3 regions of the Streptomyces sp. GQ60 genome follow, and region 2 is predicted to be linked to each of the others. Evidence: riboswitches for the same ligand, from Rfam matches in the RefSeq annotation. Region 2 holds a riboswitch; each other region holds the start of a gene.
The links. A riboswitch is a leader RNA that binds a small molecule or an ion and turns the genes downstream of it on or off. The one in region 2 is predicted to bind cyclic di-AMP.
Positions count from the first base shown of each region.

Region 1: it holds a riboswitch for cyclic di-AMP, as region 2 does, so the genes downstream of both, AC6CKD_RS29585 (M23 family metallopeptidase) here and AC6CKD_RS23445 (transglycosylase family protein) in region 2, are expected to answer to the same signal.
Region 3: it holds a riboswitch for cyclic di-AMP, as region 2 does, so the genes downstream of both, AC6CKD_RS14760 (M23 family metallopeptidase) here and AC6CKD_RS23445 (transglycosylase family protein) in region 2, are expected to answer to the same signal.

Region 1 is NZ_JCAXEG010000015.1:115,385-120,280, reverse strand. Features, by position in the region: gene AC6CKD_RS29595 (SDR family oxidoreductase) at 1-406, shown strand, start outside; gene AC6CKD_RS29590 (winged helix DNA-binding domain-containing protein) at 552-1,706, opposite strand; gene AC6CKD_RS29585 (M23 family metallopeptidase) at 1,772-2,746, opposite strand; cyclic di-AMP (ydaO/yuaA leader) riboswitch at 2,749-2,945, opposite strand; gene AC6CKD_RS29580 (tyrosine-protein phosphatase) at 3,280-4,101, shown strand; gene AC6CKD_RS29575 (aspartate aminotransferase family protein) at 4,145-4,896, opposite strand, start outside.
Region 2 is NZ_JCAXEG010000009.1:215,724-220,619, forward strand. Features, by position in the region: partial or broken gene AC6CKD_RS23435 (cytochrome P450) at 1-11, shown strand, start outside; gene AC6CKD_RS23440 (LysM peptidoglycan-binding domain-containing protein) at 155-1,267, shown strand; cyclic di-AMP (ydaO/yuaA leader) riboswitch at 1,544-1,715, shown strand; gene AC6CKD_RS23445 (transglycosylase family protein) at 1,718-2,419, shown strand; gene eno (phosphopyruvate hydratase) at 2,763-4,049, shown strand; gene AC6CKD_RS23455 (FtsB family cell division protein) at 4,149-4,637, shown strand; gene AC6CKD_RS23460 (DUF501 domain-containing protein) at 4,678-4,896, shown strand, end outside.
Region 3 is NZ_JCAXEG010000005.1:130,894-135,789, reverse strand. Features, by position in the region: gene AC6CKD_RS14775 (bifunctional acetate--CoA ligase family protein/GNAT family N-acetyltransferase) at 1-256, opposite strand, end outside; gene AC6CKD_RS14770 (HPr family phosphocarrier protein) at 441-722, shown strand; gene AC6CKD_RS14765 (GntR family transcriptional regulator) at 1,043-1,708, opposite strand; gene AC6CKD_RS14760 (M23 family metallopeptidase) at 1,897-2,691, opposite strand; cyclic di-AMP (ydaO/yuaA leader) riboswitch at 2,704-2,863, opposite strand; gene AC6CKD_RS14755 (M16 family metallopeptidase) at 3,102-4,469, opposite strand; gene AC6CKD_RS14750 (M16 family metallopeptidase) at 4,490-4,896, opposite strand, start outside.

The sequences.
Region 1 (4,896 bases), on a different contig from region 2:
CGAGCGCCGCTTCTGGGGTGCCCTGCTCGCCGCGAAGTACGCGACGCCGAAGCTCCGTCCCGGCGGCTCGATCACCTTCACCTCCGGCGCCTTCGCCACCCGGCCCGTCCCCGGAGCCGCGCTCGGCGCGAGCATCACGGCAGCCGTCGAGGGCCTGACGCGAGCCCTGGCCCTGGAACTCGCCCCATTGCGGGTCAACGCGGTCCGCCTCGGTGCGATCCGCACCGAGCTCTGGGACAGCACCGTGCCCGAGCCGGAGGCCTTCCTCCAAGCGCACGGCAGCGGTCTTCCCGTGCAGCGCGTCGGCAGCCCCGAGGAGGCCGCGGCGGCCTACCTCTACCTCCTGAGCAACGGCTTCGCGACCGGTACGGTGCTCACCCTCGACGGCGGAGCCGCACTGGCCTGACACCGATTGCCGCCGGACCGGCCGTTCCGGTCCGACAGCCTCGGGCTGTCGCGGGGTTCCGTCGGCGGCATCCGCTCGTTCTTCGATGACGCCGGCGTACTGCCCTGGTGAGGCCGGGACCCCCCTCCGGTCCCGACCCCACGGCTCAGACGAGCAACCGGGTCTCGGCGCTCGGCAGTTTGCTCCACCAGTGGCCGTAGCGCCGGTAGACCTCCGGTTCGCGGTCGGCCAGGAAGGCCGTCAGCGCCCGGGCCTCGCCGGCGAGCCCCTCCCAGACCTCGTCCGGCAGGGGGTGGAAGGCTGTCGCCTCGATCCCGCCGTCGGCCCCGGCCGGGCGCCACACCCCGGCGACGCGGCCGTCGACCAGCAGGGTCGCCAAGGTGTCGCCGTTCATGCGCGCGACGAGCTTGCGGTACTGCGGCGGCACGATGCGGCTCCGGTCGGCGTAGGCCAGCAGCACGCTGTCCCACATGGCCATCAGCCGGGGCGGGGCCGGCGCGTCCGCCTGCGGACGCGGCGCGCCCTGGACGTCGAACAGTTCCTCGCCGTCCGGCCCGGTCAGCCGCTCGAGCCGTCCGGAGTGCTCCAGCGCGCGCAGGGCCTGGCGGACCCTGCCCCGCTGGACCAGGGAGAACTGCGCCACGTCCGCCGCCGACGCCGGCCCGAATCCCTCCAGGTAGCGCAGTACGAGCGTCCGCAGGGACTCCTCCGCCGCCTCCGGGTCCGCCGGTACGGTGCGCGGCCGGCTCGGGGGCGCGACGTAGGAGGGGCGCTCCCCGAACGACCAGGGCGCGGCGGTGGGCGCGTGCTGCAGGGGTGCGTACTGCCGCAGCCCCCACCACGCTCCGGGCCTCGGCGGCGCTCCCAGCCGGTGTCCGAGCCAGGCCTCGCACTCCGCCGTCGTACGGGGCCGGTCGGCGAAGTCCAGCAGCTCCGGCACCAGGACGTCGGCGTCCTCGGCCGTCAGCCCCGAGTCCGTGAAACGGGTCCCGAGCCTGGCGGCCCGTACGGAGGGCTGCACCGCCTCCCGGAAGGGCCGGTAGTCCTCCGCGTGCACGGCGTGCAGGGTCAGCCGCATCAACGTCGACTTGACGACCTCGCGCCCCGCGAAGGCGGCGTCGAGGTCTGCCGGGTCGAAGCCGGCGAGCCGGTTCCACAGCGCGAGATAGGGCGAGGCCGCGTGCTGCGCCTGCAGGGCGACCACCCTGCGGACCGCGTCCCCTACGTCCATCACCTCACGCCGCAGGAGCAACTGCCGTGCGAGCGTGGAGCGGTTGAGCTCCCCTGCGCTGACCTGCATGCCGTGACCGCCCGTCCCCCGTCGAAACGGGCAGCCTAACCGGCACCTCCGACAGTGCCCCGGATTCAGATGGTGACGCCCTTCGACCGGAGGTAGGCCAGCGGGTCGATGTCCGAGCCGTACGAGGGGCCGGTGCGGATCTCGAAGTGCAGGTGCGGGCCGGTCGAGTTGCCCGTGGAGCCGGAGAGGCCGATGGTCTGGCCGCCGGTGACGCTCTGGCCGGACGAGACGGACAGCTGGGAGAGGTGCGCGTACTGGCTGTACTTGCCGTCGGCGTGCCGGATGACGACCTCGTTGCCGTACGAGCCGCTCCACCCGGCGGAGACGACGGTGCCGGCGCCGACCGCCTTGACGGTGGTGCCGGTGCTCGCGGAGAAGTCGACACCGGTGTGGTAGCCGCTGGACCACATGGCGCCGGAGGCCCTGTACGCGGTGGACGGGCCGCCGCCGACCGGGGCGACGAAGCCGGTCGACGTGGAGCCGCCCTGCTGCTTGGCGGGAACCTTGGCGGCGGGCGCCTTGGCGGCGGGCGCGGCGACCTCATCGGAGGAATCCGATGAATCCGACGAATCGCCAGAAGTGGAAGAACCGGAAGAAGCGGACTTCTTCGCCGGCTTCGGCGATGCGGCCGGCGCGGACTCGGCCGCCGCCGCCGGAGCCTTCGCACCGAGGGTGAGCTTCAGGCCCGGGTGGATCAGCGACGGGTCGGTGCCGACGGCCTCGCGGTTGTCCGCGTAGAGCTGCTCCCAGCCACCGGTGAGGTGCTGACGCTCGGCGATCTTGGAGAGGTAGTCGCCCGGCACCACGGTGTAGACGGTGGGGACGCCCTGCGCGGCGGCGGGAGCCGCCTGGAGGGCGGGCGCGGCCTGCGGGGCCTGCACCGGAGCGGCGGCGGTCGCGGCGGCCGGGGCCCCCGCGGCGTGGGCGCCGGTGGCGCCGAGCAGCGGAAGCGCGAGGGCCGCGCCACCGGTGCCCGCGGCGGCGAACCCGCGGGATATCGAGCGGGACTTGGGACGGCGGTGCTTACCCGTTCCGGACATGGCGAATTCCTCTCCGACGCCTGCGAGGTGAGCTGTCGGGTTCGGACTGGAGATGTCCGGCCGTGCACGTGCCGTTGAACGGCACGTGCACGGCTTCACCCCGAGCTGTCCCGTTGTAAAGATCCCGAAGGAACTCCGGAACAGCGGCTTACCTGGTTCCCCCGCTCCTGCCGCGCGCGTGAATAGTCGGGTGCGGTTTCCGGACGGCGGCAGGATTAGGCGGTCCATCCGGATCGATCGCGAAGGTAATCGAGCCTGCCCGCACGGAACAAGTCCCGAATTCCCCAATGGATTCCCGGGGATGATGGACCGACGGAATTCCGGTCACCCTCCGTCCATTCCCCACCCCCAACAGCCGTCCCGACAGGGGAATTCGCCATTCGCGATCAGGCACTCACGGTCACCGTATGATCTGGCTCACGGGGAGGTGTCCGATCTCGCCTCTCGCTATGGCAAGTTGTCAGCAAGTGGCGTAATTCGGACACGCGCGGCGACGACCGCACGGACGATACGGACGACACGGAGGAGCCCCTGTGACCCAGCAGATACCCCAGAGCCCCCACACCGGTCCAATACCGGTGGAACCGGCACTGACCGGCGTGCGCAACTTCCGTGACGTGGGCGGGTTGCCGACCGTGGACGGCCGAAGGGTCAAGTCGGGACGACTGTTCCGAAGCGGACATCTGGCGCATGCCACCGAAAGCGACGCGGAATTCCTCGGATCGCTGGGACTGCACACCGTCTTCGACTTCCGCAACGGCGCCGACCACGCGCTGGAGGGTCCGGACGTGGAGCTGCCCGGTGTGCGCAACGTCGGCATTCCGCTGTCGGATCCGGCCGACGGCGGGGAGTTCTGGAAGATGGTCCGCGAAGGGGACCTGGCGCAGCTCCGCGAGATCCTCGGCGAGGGCAAGGCCGCCGCGCGGATGTCGCGTTCGTACCGGACGATGATCCGGACCCGTACGGCCGAGCACAGCCGGGTCGTGCACGCGCTCGCCGAGGACAGCGTCCCGGCCCTCATGCACTGCGCCGCCGGGAAGGACCGGGCAGGCCTGTCGATCGCCGTCACCCTGCTCGCGCTGGGCGTCGAGCGGGAGGCGATCGTCGCGGACTACCTGGAGTCGAACGCCCCGCACAACCGCTACCGGGTCCGCCGGGGCAGCGACTCGCCCGAGGCCCGCGCCCCCGAGGTGATGGAGCTGCTCGCCCCGCTCTTCGACGCCCGCGCCACATATCTGACCACGGCCTTCGACGCGATCGACGAGGAGTGGGGCGGGGTGGAGCGCTACCTCGCCGACGGCCTCGGACTCACGCCCGAGACCCTCGGCCGGCTCCGCTACCGGCTGCTGGACTGACGCCCCACGAGGCGGGCCGCCGCCCGCTGAACCGACGGGCGGTTCAGCGGTTGGCGACGGCCTGCCTCACCAGTGTCCGGCCGAAGTCCCACATCAGCGCGCCGCCCCCGTGGGCCTCGTCCATGACCGCACGGAAGGCGCCGACGAACCGGTCGACGTCCGCCTCGTCCACGATCAGCGGCGGGATCAGCTTGATCACTTCCAGGTGATCGCCGGAGACCTGCGTGAGGATCCGGTGCTTCTGCAACAGCGGCACCACGACCATCTGCGCGAACAGCCCCTTGCGCGCCGCCTGCAGCATGCTCCAGCGGCTCCGCAGGCCCAGCGAGGACGGCCGGCCGAACTCGATGCCGATCATCAGCCCGCGCCCCCGTACCGCGTGGAGCAGTTCGTACTCGTCCACGAGCGCGGCGAGCCGCCCGCGCAGCAGGTCGCCCATCGAGCGGGCGTTGGCCACCACCCGCTCGTCCTCCATGACGGAGAGGACGGCGAGCCCGGCCGCCATCGCCTGCGCGTTGGAGCCGAAGCTGGCGGAGTGGACGAGCACCCGGTCCATGGAGGAGTAGACCTTCTTGAAGATCCAGTCCTTGCCCAGGGTCGCACCGACGGGCACGTAGCCGCCGGACAGGGCCTTGGCCACGCAGACCAGGTCCGGTTCGACTCCGGCCTCGTGCTGGTAGGCGTAGAAGTCGCCGGTCCGTCCGAGGCCGGTCTGCACCTCGTCCGCGATCAGCAGCGCCCCGTACCGGTGCAGCAGCTCCTGCGCGGCGAGCAGGAACCCGGGCGGGGCGGCGA
Region 2 (4,896 bases):
AAAACACCTGAAACCTGCCTGACCGGAAGTCAGTTCGCTGCCCAAACTTGTGACCGGCGTTCGAAGGCCGCTAGGTTCTGCCGTTACCCCGCCGTTATGCGAAAGGTGCAACCTCATGCGTTCCGGGAACGGCCGCCACAGACGCCCCCGACAAGTGCCCGCACTTGTCGTCACCGCCGGAGTCACCGGCACCGCCCTCGCCCTGCCGCTGCTCGCCGCCACCGGCGCGAGCGCCGCGGAGACCTCCACGTGGGACAAGGTCGCCGAGTGCGAGAGCGGCGGCACGTGGAGCGCCAACTTCGGCAGCGGCTCGTACGGCGGGCTGCAGTTCAGTCAGGAGCAGTGGAAGAACGCCGGCGGGCTCGACTTCGCCGAGCGCGCCGACCTCGCCAGCCGCTCCCAGCAGATCGCCGTGGCCGAGCGGGTCCTGGCCTCCCAGGGCCCACAGGCGTGGCCGCTGTGCGGGGTGCCGGCCGGTCTGACGCAGGACGCGCCCGCCGCCGTGGTGGACCCGGGCCTGCCCGCCGGGTCCGGGTCCGTCGCGCCCACTCCGTCCCGCCCGGACGACGCGGTGCCCCACACGGGCTCGGGCAAGCCGTCCACGGACTTCGGGGCCCCGACGCAGCAGATCCCGGCCCCGTCGGACTCGCCGCTGCCCGACTATCCGATCGGCGTGCCCGGCGAACTGCCCGTCATGCCCTCGCCGGACCTCCAGACGTCGCCTCCCGGACTCCCGGGCGACCCGACGGCTCCCACGAGCCCGGTGGACCCGACCGCACCCGTGGACCCGACGGCTCCGGCGGACCCCGCGACTCCGGCGCCCCCGTCCGCGGACCCGACCGCACCCGTGGACCCGACGGCTCCGGCGAACCCGTCCGGCCCGGGCGACTCCACGAACCCGACGAACCCGGGTAATGCGGAGAACCAAGCCAACCCGGCCATTCCGGTCAACCCGGTTGATCCCACCGCCCCGACGGCTCCGGCCGCACCCGGCGAGTCCACCGCCCCGAGCGACCCGGCGGCCCCCGGCGCGACCGAGGGCAGCGGCAGGCACCGCGGCCCGGCCGCCGTCGAAGCGCCCGTCGCGCCTGACGCCGCGTCGGACCCGACGTACACCGTGAAGGAAGGCGACAGCCTCATCGCGATCGCGGACGCCAACGGAGTGAAGGGCGGCTGGAAGGGGCTCTATGAGGCCAACGAGCAGGTCATCGGCGGCGACGCGGACCTGATCAAGCCCGGTCAGAACCTGGATCTAACGCATCAATAAGGGCACTTAAGGCGCCCGGAACCAGCTGATTGTCCGTTTTCTGTAAGTGAGACATGTGTCTCTCTAGGCCAACTGGCGTGTCTGGTTCGGAGGGTTCTGCAAACCCCGCTCTCACCTGCGCAAACACCCTTCGGGGGAGCGCAAGTAGGCACCCTTTCCCCCCGATGTCCCTCGTTGAACATCGGGGGGAGACCTGTCTACCTTCTGAATCGCCCGCCACCGCGGGCTCCTTCGACCGCATCGCCGAATCCTGCCGGCGGACGGAGGGAACACTCGTCGCGTAAAGCGCCGAAGGCAGGAGCGGGGGAACCAAGGTAGGCGCCGGAACCGGCCGTTGAGAGACGGTCATGGAACCGGCTAGGGGTTAAGCCGAGCGCTAGGTCGCTCGGCCGGGCACTCACTCGCCCGAACCCGACAGCTCACCTCGTAGGCGTCGGTGAGGAGAACTCCATGCTGCTTTCGGGCAAGGGCAAGCACCGTCGCGGTTCCAAGGCCGTCCGCATCGTCACGCTCGCCGGTGTCGCCGGTGTCGCCGTCGCGGCTCCGCTGATGGCCGCGGGCACCGCCTCGGCCGCGACCGCTTCCGAGTGGGACCGCGTCGCCTCGTGCGAGTCCGGCGGCAACTGGTCCATCAACACGGGCAACGGCTACTACGGCGGCCTGCAGTTCTCGTCCTCCACGTGGGCGGCGTACGGCGGCAAGGCGTACGCCTCGCAGGCCAACCAGGCCTCCAAGTCGCAGCAGATAGCCATCGCAGAGAAGGTCCTCAAGGGTCAGGGCAAGGGCGCCTGGCCGTCCTGTGGCGTCGGCCTGTCGAACTCCTCCTACACCGGCGGTTCGGCGCAGGCCCCGGCCAAGCCGAAGGCCCAGCCGAAGCCCGCGCCGAAGCAGGAGAAGAAGGCCGAGCCGAAGAAGGAGACCAAGCGCGTCGAGGCTCCGACCACCCGCTCCGACCGCCCGGCCGCCGCGCCGACGTCCGAAGCCCCCAAGACGGGCAACGGCTCCTACGCGGTCAAGTCCGGCGACACGCTGGGTGCGATCGCCGACGCGAACAACGTGTCCGGTGGCTGGGAGAAGCTCTACGAGCTCAACAAGGACATCGTCTCGGACGCCGACCTGATCTTCCCGGGCCAGAAGCTGAAGCTCAGCTGAACCCGAAGGTGAGGCCGGAGCTGAACCCCGGCTGAAACCTGTGGGAACGGTCGTGGCCGCTTTCGCGACACGCAGTAGTTCCACCGCGCAATTCCACCGCCCGGCGCGCAACCCCCTTCGCGCCGGGCGGTGCTGTGTGCGGGTGGCTCCGGCCTGACGGTGCCTCCGGAAAGCCGGTGATCAAGGGTCCTATGTCCTGTAAGAGGGGCATTCAGGCCCTTTTTCGTCCCAGCCCCCGGGCGGTCGGCCGGCCGAGTGCCCAGAGCCGGTTAGGCTCTAAGCGGCAAGGCCATCCCACGGCCTGACACGCCACCGCACACCCAGCGTCACATCCCAGAAGGAGATGCTCGTGCCGTCCATCGACGTCGTCGTAGCCCGGGAAATCCTGGACTCCCGAGGCAACCCCACGGTCGAGGTCGAGGTGGGCCTCGACGATGGCAGCACCGGCCGTGCTGCAGTCCCGTCCGGCGCCTCCACCGGAGCGTTCGAAGCCGTAGAGCTCCGTGACGGTGACCCCAACCGCTACATGGGCAAGGGCGTAGAGAAGGCCGTCCTCGCCGTCATCGAGCAGATCGGCCCGGAGCTCGTCGGCTACGACGCCACCGAGCAGCGCCTGATCGACCAGGCGATGATCGACCTGGACGCCACCGAGAACAAGGGCTCCCTCGGAGCCAACGCCATCCTCGGTGTCTCCCTCGCCGTGGCGCACGCCGCGTCCGAGGCCTCGGACCTGCCGCTCTTCCGCTACCTCGGCGGCCCGAACGCGCACCTGCTGCCCGTTCCGATGATGAACATCCTGAACGGTGGGTCGCACGCCGACTCCAACGTCGACATCCAGGAGTTCATGATCGCCCCGATCGGCGCGGAGTCCTTCTCCGAGGCCCTTCGCTGGGGTGCCGAGGTCTACCACACCCTCAAGAAGGTCCTGCACACCAAGGGCCTCTCCACCGGTCTGGGCGACGAGGGCGGCTTCGCGCCGAACCTGGAGTCGAACCGCGCCGCGCTCGACCTCATCGTCGAGGCGATCAAGCAGGCCGGCTACGTCCCGGGCACCCAGATCGCGCTCGCGCTCGACGTCGCCGCGTCCGAGTTCTACAAGGACGGCAACTACGAGTTCGAGGGCAAGTCCCGCTCGGCCGCCGAGATGACCGACTACTACGCCGAGCTCGTCGAGGCGTACCCGCTCGTCTCCATCGAGGACCCGCTCTTCGAGGACGACTGGTCGGGCTGGAAGACCCTCACCGACCGCCTGGGCTCCAAGGTCCAGATCGTCGGCGACGACCTCTTCGTCACCAACCCCGAGCGTCTCGCCCGCGGCATCGAAGAGGGCTCGGCGAACGCCCTGCTCGTCAAGGTGAACCAGATCGGTTCGCTGACCGAGACCCTGGACGCCGTCGAGATGGCCCAGCGCAACGGCTTCAAGTGCATGATGTCGCACCGCTCCGGTGAGACCGAGGACGTCACCATCGCCGACCTCGCGGTCGCCGTGAACTGCGGCCAGATCAAGACCGGCGCCCCGGCCCGCTCGGACCGCGTCGCCAAGTACAACCAGCTGCTGCGCATCGAGGAGATCCTCGACGACGCCGCGGTGTACGCGGGCCGCAGCGCGTTCCCGCGCTTCAAGGGCTGATCGGTCCTTTAGGGCGCAAGCCTCCCTACGTCCCCGCACTCGGTCCCGTACCGTGTGCGGGGACGTAGTGCGTCGTGCGCATATAGGGGAGGCGGATCAATGGCCGGGAACCGGGACCGGTTCGCCACGTTCTCGACCGCGACCAGGCTCAAGCAGCTCGGTGAGCGGACCGCGGCGCACGTGTACCGCTCGCAGTCCCGCAGGCAGGTCCGCCGCAGCCGGCTCACCGGCCGGGCCGCGCTGCTCGTGCTCGTCCTCTGTACCCTGGTCGTCGCCCTCGCGTATCCGATGCGCCAGTACGTGTCCCAGCGCTCGGAGATCGCGAAGCAGCAGAAGGACGCCGTCTCCGCGCGGGACCGGCTGGAACGGCTGCGTGACGAGAAGGCCCGCTGGCAGGACAACGCGTACGCCGAGCAGCAGGCGCGCAAGCACCTGCACTTCGTCCGGCCGGGGGAGATCAGCTACATCATGACCGACCCCGGTGCCGGCGGCGCCGAGCACCGCCGCGCCGGACAGGCCGCAACCGACCGGCCCTGGTACTCCAACGTCTGGGACGGCGTCGACAAGGCCGACCGCCCGGGCGACTGAGTCCCACCCATCCACGAGAACGAAAAGACTTCCTCCAGGCATGCAGACGCCCCCGCCCCAGACCGACCGGACCGAGCCGACCGCCGCCGACATCGAGGCGTTCGAGCAGCAGCTCGGCCGCCCCCCGCGCGGGCTCCGCGCCATCGCGCACCGCTGCCCCTGCGGGCAGCCGGACGTGGTGGAGACCGCCCCGCGGCTCCCCGACGGCACCCCCTTCCCGACGCTGTACTACCTGACCTGCCCGCGCGCCGCCGGTGCG
Region 3 (4,896 bases), on a different contig from region 2:
CGCCGATCGTCGCGGCGAGGCCGACGCGGTCCACGTAGTCGTGGTGCGTGAAGCGGTGCACGTCGCGGTCGGAGAGCCGGGGGTAGGGCGCGAAGAACCGGTAGTACTTGGACTCGTCCGAGACCTGCTCGTAGAAGCTGACCAGCCGGCCCGCGTCGTCGGTGGTGATGGGCCGGATCCGGGCGGTTCCGCCGTCGCGAAGGACGACGTCGGCTTCCCAGTGATCCGGGTACGAGGGGTCGGACTCGGTGGTCATGGGGTCACCTTAAGGCTCGAACGGGCCGAGTGGCCTGGGCGCGGCGCATCGGGCAAGCTGGGTCGGATCAGGGCAAGCTGGGGTAGGTCGAACGGCGGGAAACTCGGGCCGAAGGTCGGTTCGACCATTCCGGACGCCGTGAGAGACTGGTCTAGACAACCGTAAGAACCTGAAGGGCATCACCATGGCAGAGCGCCGCGTCAACGTCGGCTGGGCCGAGGGCCTGCACGCTCGTCCCGCCTCGATCTTCGTCCGCGCGACGACCGCTTCCGGCGTCCCGGTGACCATCGCGAAGGCCGGCGGCGACCCCGTCAACGCCGCCTCCATGCTGGCGGTTCTGGGCCTGGGCGCCCAGGGCGGCGAGGAGATCGTCCTCTCGTCCGAGGCCGACGGCGCCGAGGTCGCACTGGACCGCCTCGCGAAGCTGGTCGCCGAGGGCCTCGAGGAGCTCCCCGAGACCGTCTGACCCTTCGGGTTCGACCCGCAGGACTCGCAGGACCCGCAGGACTTGCACGGCGAAGCCGTTGCCCCCGGCCACCACGGTCGAGGGCAACGGCTTCGCTGCTTTTCGCGCGGGAATGCCGGTCGGCCCCCCGACCTCCGACCCCCGAACCCGCCGGGCTCATCGACCGCATCGACGCATCGACTCGGACGGAAATGCGCGCACCGCGCTTTCCGGCACACTTTCCGAAACACTCGATTCCGGTGGGCAGAATTCAAGCGGAATGGCGCCCGGCACGGGAATTGCGACCCCGCCGGATATCCCACCTTTGTATACGGCGTTTGTTAATGCGGAACGCTCGCCGTGTTTACGGCAGGTTGCAAAGTCCTCACGCGCATCCGGTGCGCCCCCGCCGCCCGGTCCACGTGCGCCGCGGTCAGCGCCCGGGCCCGCTCGGCGTCGCCCCGGGCCACCGCGTCCACGATCGCACCGTGCTCGGCCCAGGACTCCACGGGCCGCACCGGGGCCTCGACCACGTACATCCAGGCCACCTTGTGCCGCATCTGGGTGAGCAGCGCGATCAGCCCGGGGCTGCCCGAGGCCTGGGAGAGCGTCTCGTGGAACCAGCCGCCCAGGGAGCGCAGATCCTCCTCCTGGCCCCTCCTGGCCCGCTCCTGACCCAGCCTGACGAGCCCGCGCAGCACCTTGAGGTGGGCCTCGCTGCGCCGCCGGGCCGCCCGGGCGGCCGCGAGGGGCTCCAGCAGCATCCGCAGCTCCAGCAGGTCGGCGGCCTCCTGCTCGGTCGGCTCGGCCACGCAGGCGCCCGCGTGCCGGCGGGTGGTCACGAACCCCTCGGACTCCAGCGTGCGCAGCGCCTCGCGCACCGGGACCCGCGAGACTCCGTAACGGCGCGCCAGTACCTCCTCGGTCAGCCGGCTGCCGGGCCCGAACACCCCGGAGACGATGTCGTCGCGGATCGCTGTGCATACCGTGTGCGCGGGAATACGCAAGACCGGAACCTCCGCCTTTTCTCGTATGGCTGTGCGCGTTGCGACTCTATTGCAACACACGATAATTTCCGAGGACGGCCGGAAATACGAAACATTCACACAACGCGAAGCACGCAGCACGAAGCACGAAGGCCCCGGCTCGAAGAGAGCCGGGGCCTTCACGGAAGTCGTGCGGTGCGACGGTGGGGTCAGAGGGTGACGCCGTGCGAGCGCAGGTACGCGACCGGGTTGATGTCCGAGCCGTAGTCGGCGCCGGTGCGGGCCTCGAAGTGCAGGTGCGCGCCGCTGGAGTTGCCGGTGTTGCCCGAGAGGCCGATCTGCTGGCCCGGGGCGACCTGCTGGCCGGCCCTGACGCTCACCGAGTGCAGGTGGCCGTACTGGGTGTACGTGCCGTCGGCGTGCTTGATGACGACGTTGTTGCCGTACGCGCCGCCCCAGCCCGCCTCGACCACGGTGCCCAGGCCGACCGAGCGCACGGAGGTGCCGGAGTCGGCGTGGAAGTCGATGCCGGTGTGGCTGCCGGAGGACCACATGGCGCCGCCCGCGTGGTACTGCGTGCTGACGTAGGAGCCGTCGATCGGGGAGACGAAGGTGTTGAGGCGCTTGCGCTCCTCTTCGCGGGCGGCGCGCTCGGCGGCCTCGCGCTCGGCCTTGGCCTGGGCTTCGGCCTTCGCCTTGGCCTCGGCGGCCCGCTGCTTGGCCTCGGCCTCGGCCTGCGCCTTGGCGGCGGCGGCCTCGGCGGCCCGCTGCTGGGAGTGGGCCTGGGCCTCGACGTCACCGGCGAGCTCGTCTGCCACCACGATGGTGTTGAGGCTGCCGGTGTCCTCGAAGGAGGGGGAATTGTCCGCGGCGAACGCGGGACCCGCCAGGGAGCCGACGACGCCGGTGGCGGCGAGGGCGGCTATGCCGGCGTAGCCGGCGGTCCTGCGGCTCATACGGCTCGAACCACGGTGCTTGCCGGCGGCACTACTGCCAAACGCCATGAAGGGGCTGATCCTTTCCTTCCCTCTCGCCTACCGGGTTAGCTGACGGGTTCGGAGCAGGAAGGTCTCCTACGGGCCCCCTCTTGCGAGGCGGTCCGATTCACCCCAGGGACACAAGTGGGTCCCCGGCTCCCCAGGCTCGCGCCTGACGGGGACTCGGCGATCGCTGTCCGGTGCCGCGGATGCGGCGGTTACGACTGACGAACAGCACGGCCGACGCTAGGCGGATCATCAGTCAATCGCCAAACAGACACGCCATTTTGTTGCGTACGCCACACCACATACAAGCAACCACACGACTTAAGGAACAGGCAAGACAAAAGGGACTCCGGCGGGCAAACCGCCGGAGTCCCCTGTCGGAGCCCCTTGTCGACGGGCCAGTTGGCGACCCGTCGGCAGTCAACGGACGGTCAGTTGGCGACCACGGCCACTTCGCCGATCCCGAGGGCCCGCACCGGCTCTTCGATCTGCGAGGCGTCGCCGACCAGGACCGTGACCAGGCGGTCCACCGGGAAGGCGCTGACGACCGCCGAAGTGGCCTCCACCGTGCCGGTTTCGGCGAGCCGCGCGTACAACTGCGCCTGGTAGTCGTCCGGAAGCTCCTGCTCGACCTGGTCGGCGAGCGTGCCCGCGACGGAGGCCGCCGTCTCGAACTTCAGCGGTGCCACCCCCACCAAGTTCTGCACGGCCACGTCCCGTTCGGCGTCGGTCAGGCCGCCCTGCGCCAGGGTGCGCAGCACCGTCCAGAGGTCCTCCAGGGCCGGGCCGGTGTTCGGGGTGTCCACCGAGCCGCTGATGGCGAGCATCGAGGCGCCCTTGCCGTCGGCCGTGGAGCGCAGCACCTGTCCGAAGGCGCGCACGCCGTACGTGTACCCCTTCTCCTCGCGCAGCACCTTGTCCAGCCGGGACGTGAGGGTGCCGCCCAGGCAGTACGTGCCGAGCACCTGGGGCGCCCAGACCCGGTCGTGCCGGTCGGCGCCGATGCGGCCGATCAGCAACTGCGTCTGGACCGCGCCGGGCCGGTCCACGATGACCACGCGGCCCGTGTCGTCGGCGGTGATCGGCGGGACCGGGCGCGGGGCGGTGGTGTCACCGGTCCACGCGCCCAGGGTGTCGGCCAGGACGGCGTCCAGGTCGATGCCGGTCAGGTCGCCGACGACCACCGCGGTGGCGGTCGCGGGGCGCACGTGGGCCTCGTAGAAGGCCCGTACGGCCGCGGAGTCGATGCGGGCGACCGTCTCCTCTGTTCCCTGACGCGGGCGGGACATCCGCAGGGAGGCCGGGAACAGCTCCTTCGAGAGTTCCTTGGCGGCACGGCGCTGCGGGTTGGCGCTCTCGTGCGGGATCTCGTCGAGCCGGTTGCGCACCAGGCGGTCGACCTCGGCGTCGGCGAAGGCCGGCGTGCGCAGCGCCTCGGCGACCAGGCCCAGCGCCTTGTGCAGGCGGGAGGCCGGGACCTCCAGGGAGACCCGCAGGCCGGGGTGGTCGGCGTGCGCGTCGAGGGTGGCGCCGCAGCGCTCCAGCTCTGCGGCGAAGTCCTCGGCGGACCGCTTGTCGGTGCCCTCGGACAGGGCGCGGACCATGATCGTGGCCACGCCGTCGAGGCCCTCGGGCTCCGCGTCGAGCGGGGCGGCGAGGTTGATCTCGACCGCCACCACCTGCTGGCCCGGGCGGTGGCAGCGCAGCAGGGTCAGGCCGTTGGCCAGTACCCCGCGCTCGGGGGCCGGGAAGGCCCACGGCTGCGGCTCGCCGGCCTCGGGGCGCGGGTGGAAGGTCATCGTGACGGCTGCGGTGTCGCTCACTGCTCCGCCCCCTCGTTCTCGTCGCTCGCGTCGGTCGCCGCGATGTCGGTGGGTTCATCGGCCGCGATCGGCTCGTAGACGAGCACCGCGCGGTTGTCGGGGCGCAGTCGGGCCGCGGCCACGGCCTGCACCTCCTCGGCGGTGATGTCGAGGACGCGCTGGACGGCGGTCAGCGCCAGCTGCGGGTCGCCGAAGAGCACCGCGAAGCGGCACAGTTCGTCGGCGCGCCCGGCCACCGTGCTCAGCCGGTCCAGCCACTCGCGCTCCAGCTGGGCCTGCGCGCGCTCCATCTCCTCGGCCGTCGGGCCCTCGGCGGCGAACCGCGCGAGCTCCTCGTCGACGGCCGCCTCGATGGCGGGTACCTCGACCCCGCTGGAGGTCTTGACGTCCAGCCAGCCCAGCG